DNA from 3 places in the Azospira sp. APE16 genome. Region 3 is predicted to be linked to each of the others. Evidence: predicted binding sites of a transcription regulator. Region 3 holds the regulator's gene; each other region holds the start of a gene.
What was found. Region 3 encodes FNR, which switches genes on or off when oxygen is low (the NO sensors DNR and NnrR bind a similar motif). Its sites were predicted from a motif close to TTGANCTAGNTCAA; they were not measured.

Region 1: the regulator FNR is predicted to act here: its motif matches at 898-911, upstream of ACLSSQ_RS05670 (nitrite reductase).
Region 2: the regulator FNR is predicted to act here: its motif matches at 1,077-1,090, upstream of ACLSSQ_RS10820 (bifunctional acetate--CoA ligase family protein/GNAT family N-acetyltransferase).

What each region holds. Positions count from the first base shown of each region.
Region 1 covers NZ_CP179682.1:1,147,052-1,149,315, forward strand. The annotation lists gene cobA (uroporphyrinogen-III C-methyltransferase) at 1-782, opposite strand, end outside; gene ACLSSQ_RS05670 (nitrite reductase) at 1,009-2,264, shown strand, end outside.
Region 2 covers NZ_CP179682.1:2,256,679-2,258,942, reverse strand. The annotation lists gene ACLSSQ_RS10820 (bifunctional acetate--CoA ligase family protein/GNAT family N-acetyltransferase) at 1-939, opposite strand, end outside; gene ACLSSQ_RS10815 (class I SAM-dependent methyltransferase) at 1,256-1,810, shown strand; gene hpnE (hydroxysqualene dehydroxylase HpnE) at 1,821-2,264, opposite strand, start outside.
Region 3 covers NZ_CP179682.1:2,922,229-2,924,492, reverse strand. The annotation lists gene ACLSSQ_RS13950 (SirB2 family protein) at 1-166, shown strand, start outside; gene ACLSSQ_RS13945 (hemerythrin domain-containing protein) at 177-755, shown strand; gene fnr (fumarate/nitrate reduction transcriptional regulator Fnr) at 852-1,598, opposite strand; gene hemN (oxygen-independent coproporphyrinogen III oxidase) at 1,750-2,264, shown strand, end outside.

The DNA of each region.
Region 1 (2,264 bases), 1.8 Mb from region 3:
GCAGCCTGGGGTTCGAACCAGCTGAGCTGGGGCTGCAGCTGCAGCACGCCGCCGACGAAAATCAGGGCCGGCGTGGTGATGCCCGCTTCCTGCACCTTCGCTTCCAGAGTGGCTAGATCGGCCACCACCACCCGCTGCTGGCGGGTGGTGCCCTGTTGCACCACGCCGGCCGGCGTTTGCGGCGGCAGGCCGTGGGCGATCATCTGCCGGCTGATTTCTCCCAGGCCTGCAATTCCCATGTAGAAAACCACGGTCTGCTTGGGCCGGGCCAGGGCCTGCCAGTCCAGATTGACCGTGCCGTCCTTCAGGTGGCCGGTGGCGAACACCAGCACCTGGGCGTGGTCCCGGTGGGTCAGGGGGAAGCCGGCGTAGGCGGCGCAGCCGGCCGCCGCGGTGACGCCGGGCACCACCTGGAAGGGCACGCCGTGGCGGACGAGGATCTCCAGCTCCTCGCCGCCGCGGCCGAAAATGAAGGGGTCGCCGCCCTTGAGGCGGACCACGCAGCGGTATTTCTGGGCCAGCTGTACCAGCAGGTGGTTGATGTCGTCCTGGGGCAGGGTGTGTTTCGAGGCTTCCTTGCCGGCGTAGATGATCTCGGCGTCGGGCCGGGCCAAGTCCAGAATGCCGTCGCCGATGAGGTGGTCGTAGACCAGCACGTCGGCCTGGGCAATCAGGCGGGCGGCGCGTACCGTCAGCAGGTCGGGGTCGCCGGGGCCGCCGCCGACGAGATAGACGGTGCCGGGCAGGGCAGGGTGGGTGCGGTTCGGATCGGGCATGAGCATTATTTTTTCTCGTTTGGCAAAAGGCAGCATAGCCGGGCTGGCCGTCGGCCTTCAATCCCTTTTGGGGGTGTTTCGGCCTAGGCACCACTCTAGTGAATATCCCTACTTTTTGAAGTTGATTCGCATCAAGGATTTGGACAAGTCACCGGGCGCAATCTTTCGCCATCCCCGGATGCTGTGTCGGGGGTAACGGTTTGCTGATAATTCCTATTGAGGAGAGGAAAGCATGAAAAAGGGAGTTAGTGCCTTTATCTTTACGGCCCTCGCGGCCGCCATGGGCTCCGCATTCGCTGCACCCGCAGCCAACGCGCCGAGCCTGACCAAGGAAGCCAAAGAGGCTTCCGCCAAGATCTACTTCGAGCGTTGCGCCGGCTGCCACGGCATGCTGCGCAAGGGCGCCACCGGCAAGAACCTGGAGCCGGCGAACACCCAGAAGCTCGGCCAGGGCCGTCTGGAAAAGATCCTGACCTACGGTACCGAAGGCGGCATGCCCAACTTCGACGACATCCTGTCCAAGGATGAAATCAAGAACATGGCCACCTACATCCAGCAGCAGCCGGATGTGCCGCCCGAGTGGGGCATGAAGGAAATGAAGGCCAACTGGAAGGTGCACGTGCCCGTGGCCGAGCGCCCCACCAAGCAGATGAACAACATCAATCTGCAGAACGTCTTCTCCACCACCCTGCGTGACTCCGGCGAAGTGGCCCTGATCGACGGCGACACCAAGAAGATCTGGGGCATCGTCAAGACCGGCTACGCCGTGCACATTTCCCGTACTTCCGCTTCCGGTCGCTACGTCTATGTGATCGGCCGCGACGGCCGTCTGGACCTGATCGACATGTGGTTCGAGAAGCCCACCATCGTCGCCACCCTGAAGGCCGGCCTGGAAGCCCGTTCCGTCGATACCTCCAAGTTCAAGGGCTGGGAAGACAAGTACGCCATCGTCGGTTCCTACTGGCCGCCCCAGTACACCATCCTGGACGGCATGACCCTGGAGCCCCTGAAGAACGTCTCCACCCGCGGCATCACCGTGGATGGCGAGTATCACCAGGAGCCCCGCGTCGCCTCCATCGTTTCCTCCCTGATCAAGCCCGAGTGGGTGGTGACGGTGAAGGAATCCGGCCTGGTCAAGCTGGTGGACTACTCCGACGTGAAGAACCTGAAGGAAACCACCATCGAAACCGCCAAGTTCCTGCATGACGGCGGTTGGGATGCCACCAAGCGTTACTTCCTGGTGGCCGCCAACGCCTCCAACAAGGTGGTGGTCGTCGATACCAAGGAAGGCAAGCTGGCCGCCCTGGTGGATACCAAGCCCAAGCCCCACCCCGGCCGTGGCGCCAACTTCGTGCATCCGAAGTTCGGTCCCGTGTGGTCCACTTCCCACCTGGGTTCCGACGTCATCAGCCTGATCGGTACCGATCCGGAGAAGCATCCCCAGTACGCCTGGAAGGTCGTGGCCGAGCTGAAGAACCACGGTTCCGG
Region 2 (2,264 bases), 670 kb from region 3:
GCCGCCGCCGTTGGTGATGATCAGCAGCTTGTTGCCGTCGGGGCGGAACTTGGAGGCCAGGCCCTTGGCGGCGTAGAACAGCTGGCCGATGTTGCGCACCCGCACCACGCCGGCCCGCTTCAGGGCGGCGTCGAACACCGCGTCGGAGCCCAGGGCCATGCCCGAGTGCACCTGGGCGGCGACGGAACCGGATTCGTAACGGCCGGCCTTGAGCAGCAGGATGGGCTTGATGCGGGCGGCCGAACGCATGGCGCTCATGAAGCGGCGGGCGTTGCGGATGCCTTCCACGTACATGAGGATGTAGTGGGTGCGGTTGTCGTAAACCAGGTAGTCGAGAATCTCGCCAAAATCGATGTCGGCGGAGCCGCCGGTGGAAATGACGGAGGAGAAGCCCACGTCATTGACCTTGGCCCAGTCGAGAATGGCGGTGCACAGGGCGCCGGACTGGGAGACCAGGGCCAGGTTGCCCGGGTTGGCGGAGATGTTGGCGAAGGTGGCGTTGAGGCCCTGCACCGGGCGGATCAGGCCGAGACAGTTGGGGCCCAGGATGCGCACGCCGTAGCTGCGGGCAATTTCCACCATCTTGCGTTCGAGGGCGGCACCGGAGTGGCCGGCCTCGGCGAAGCCGGCGGTGATGACCACCACGTTCTTGACGCCGCTGCGGCCGCATTGCTCGATGATGGCCGGCACGGTGCGGGCCTGGGTGGCGATCACGGCCAGGTCCACGCGGGCGCCGATCTCCTCGATGGACTTGTAGGCCTGTACGCCCTGCACGGTGTCGTGCTTGGGGTTGATCGGGTAGAGGCGGCCCTTGTAGCCGGCGGCCACGATGTTGCGGTAGATGATGTTGCCGACGGAGTTTTCCCGGTCCGAGGCGCCGATGACGGCGACGGACTTGGGTTCGAACAGGCTGGTAAGGTAGTGTTCTTCTTCGTGCATGACTTGTCCCCGAGCTTTGGACCAGCCCGGCTTGGCCGGTGCTGATTCGAGTTCCAGTTTGATATTGTGCGACGCAAAAATCTAGCACAAAAGTCAGAAGGTGTCTCATGGGGAAAACCGCAGCCCCCGGTTGCCGTTTGATCCAGGTCAGGAAAGTGACAATTAAACCTATAGTCTGCCTGTCGGGCCGATTGCCGGCCGCTTGCCGGGGTTGATTCGGGCGCGCCCTGTTTCACCCGTACGCCATGTTGCATTGCACCATATTTGGCCGGAGCCCTTGCTCCCGGCTTTCGCCCAGCCTTCGTCCGGAGCTCCCATGTCCGCCCCTGTTTCCGTCCTGCCGCCATCCTCCTGGATCACCCGTTTTGCCCACCTCCTGCCCGGCGGCGGCAGCGTGCTGGACCTGGCCTGCGGCAGCGGCCGCCATGCCCGCTGGCTGGCGGCCCGGGGCCTGGCGGTGACGGCCGTGGATCGGGATGCCGAAGCTATTGCTGCCCTGGCGGGGCTGCCGGGCATCGAAGCCCTGGCGGCGGACCTGGAAGGTGCTCCCTGGCCTCTGGCCGGACGCCGCTTTGACGGCATCGTCGTCACCAACTATCTGCACCGGCCCCTGTGGCCCCTGCTGGCGGCAGCCCTGGCGCCCCGAGGGATGCTGCTCTACGAGACCTTCATGGCGGGCAACGAGCGTTTCGGCAAGCCGAGCCGGCCGGATTTCCTGCTGCAGCCGGGGGAATTGCTGGAGGTCTGCCGGCAGCAGGGGCTGCAGGTGGTTGCCTACGAGGCGGGAGAGGTGGAGGTGCCAAAAGCGGCCATGGTGCAGCGCCTGTGTGCGGTGCCGGGCGACTTGCCCCGGCTTCCCGGCCGGCCCTGAGGCGGGGCACTTAAGCCAGGTTGGCGGCGATCAGACGGGCGGCCGTATGGCCGCTGCGCACGGCCCCTTCCAGGGTGGCCGGATAGTCGCCGGCGGTGTAGTCGCCGGCCAGCCACAGGCCGGGCATGGGCGTGGCGTTGGCGGGGCGCTCCAGATCGGGCCGGCAGGCGAAGGTGGCCCGGGCCTCCCGGATGGTGCGCTGCCAGCGGGGTGGCGCCAGGGGGCGGCCGAGGGCGCTTTCCAGCTCCCGGTGCAGGGACTGGGCCAGGGCCTCGGGGGCCAGCGCTTCCCAGGGGCCGTGGGCGCTGAGGACGCAGGCCAGCAGGCCCCGGTGGCCGTCGAGGGGGCCCCGGTCGAAGACCCATTGGCCGATAGGCCCGGCCAGGCCCAGCAGGGGAAAGGGCAGGGCCACGTCTGCGTCGTACTGCAGATACACCGTGGCGATGGGCTCGTA
Region 3 (2,264 bases):
GGTGCTGGCCCTGCTGGCCTACATCGGCTGCGGCAGCGTGGCCCTCAAGCGGGGGCGCAGCAAGGCGGTGCGGGGCATCTTTTTCGTCATGGCCCTGTCGTGTTTCGCCTATATCGTTTCCGTTGCCCTGACGCGTCATCCCGCCGGCTTCTTCGCCGGTCTGTGAAAGGAATTGCATGAGCCACAGCCTGTTGGGCGCCGCCGCCCCCAGTTTCGACGAACCCCTGGAAATGCTGGATGCCTGCCACGGTCGCATCCAGGCCCAGATCGAGACCCTGCGTCGCCTGGTGCAGCACCTGCCCCGGCACGGCGCTGACCAGGCTGCCCGGGAGGCGGCCCAGGGCGTGCTGCGCTATTTCTCCGTGGCCGCTCCCCATCACCATGCGGACGAGGAGGATGACCTCTTTCCCGCCCTGCGGGCGAGCCAGGCGGTGGCCCGGGAAGCGGCGGTGGCGGCCCAGGTGGAGGCCCTCATCGAGCGCATCCTGGCCGATCACCGGCGCATGGACCGGGCGCGGGATGAGGTGCTGGCCCGCCTGCAGGCCATCGTCGCGGCCCAGCCGGGGGAATGCAGCGAGGCCCTGCCGGCGGCCATGGTGGAAGGGCTGGCCGAGCTTTATCTGGGACACATCGATCTGGAAACCCGGGAGCTGCTGCCCCTGGGGCGGCGCCTGCTGTCCCCCGAGCAGGCGGCCGCCGTCGGCCGCAGCATGGCGGCGCGGCGGGGGGCGGTGTTTCCGGAAGGGGAGCAGTAGGACTGCCGGCACTCCTGGACTAAGCCCGGGCAATAATCCGGGCAATAAAAAAAGCGGCTCCGCGGAGCCGCTTTTTTGTTTGACGCTTGTCCGGGATCAGGCCGACTGGTGGGTCATCAGCTTTTTCAGGCCCGGGATGTCCAGGATGCGGATGTGCTTCTGCTGCACGGCGATCAGACCTTCTTCCTGGAAGCGGGAGAAGGCGCGGGAAACGGTTTCCAGCTTGAGGCCCAGGTAGCTGCCGATTTCTTCCCGGGTCATGCGCAGGTAGAACTCGGCGTGGGAATAGCCGCGGGCGGTGAAGCGCTGGGAGAGATTGAGGAGGAAGGCGGCCAGCCGTTCTTCTGCCCGCATGGTGCCGAGCAGCATCATGACCCCATGGTCGCGCACGATCTCCCGGCTCATCACCTTGTGGAAGTGGTGCTGCAGGGCCACGATCTCCCGGGACAGGCCTTCCAGGCGGGGGAAGGGGATGATGCAGACTTCACTGTCTTCCAGGGCCACCGCGTTACAGGAATGGTGTTCGGTGCTGATGCCGTCCAGGCCCAGCAGCTCGCCGGCCATCTGGAAGCCGGTGACCTGGTCGCGGCCGTCTTCCAGCAGCACGTCGGTCTTGAAGAAACCGGCGCGGATGGCGTAGATGGATTCGAAGGCCTCCCCGGCCCGGTACAGGTGGTCACCGCGCTTGATCTTGCGGCGGGTGCTGACCAGTTCGTCCAGCTTGGACATCTCGGTCTCGTTGAGACCGTAGGGAAGACACAGTTCTTGCAGGTTACAGTTCGAGCAGGCGGTCTTGATGACCGACAGGGTAATTTCTTGGGCGCTGGTCTTCTTCAACGGCATGCTGTTCCTCGCTGGGCCAAGGGCGTTCGGATGGTGGTAACCTGCGCCGGAAGGCCCTTTGGAAGCCTTTGATCCAGGTCAACGTGCCCCAGTTCCTGCACCACGATAATAAGCCGCACCTAATGTGTGGTTCTGCAACGACTGTTTTTCAATGACATTTACCGCCAACAACCTGGTTTTCGATCCCCAGATCATCCGCCGCTTCGACGTCAATGGACCGCGCTACACGTCCTATCCGACGGCTGACCGTTTTGTCGAAGCCTTCGATGCCGAGGCCCTGAAGCTGTGGTTGGGCAAACGCAACATCGGCGGTATCAGCCGACCGCTGTCATTATACTTCCACATCCCCTTCTGTAACACCATCTGCTACTACTGCGCCTGTAACAAGATCATCACCAAGGATCACGGCCGCAGCGCCAAGTACATCAAGTACCTGGGCAAGGAGATGGCCCTGCAGGCCGAGTACCTGCTGGACGGGGATCGGGAAGTCTCCCAGCTGCACTGGGGCGGCGGCACGCCCACCTTCCTCTCCCATGAGGAAATGCACCAGCTGATGGACCTCACCCACCGCCATTTCAAGCTGGTGGATGGGGCCGAGATTTCCATCGAAGTGGATCCGCGCAAGGTGGACCGGCCCACCGTGGCCCTGCTCGGCGAGCTGGGCTT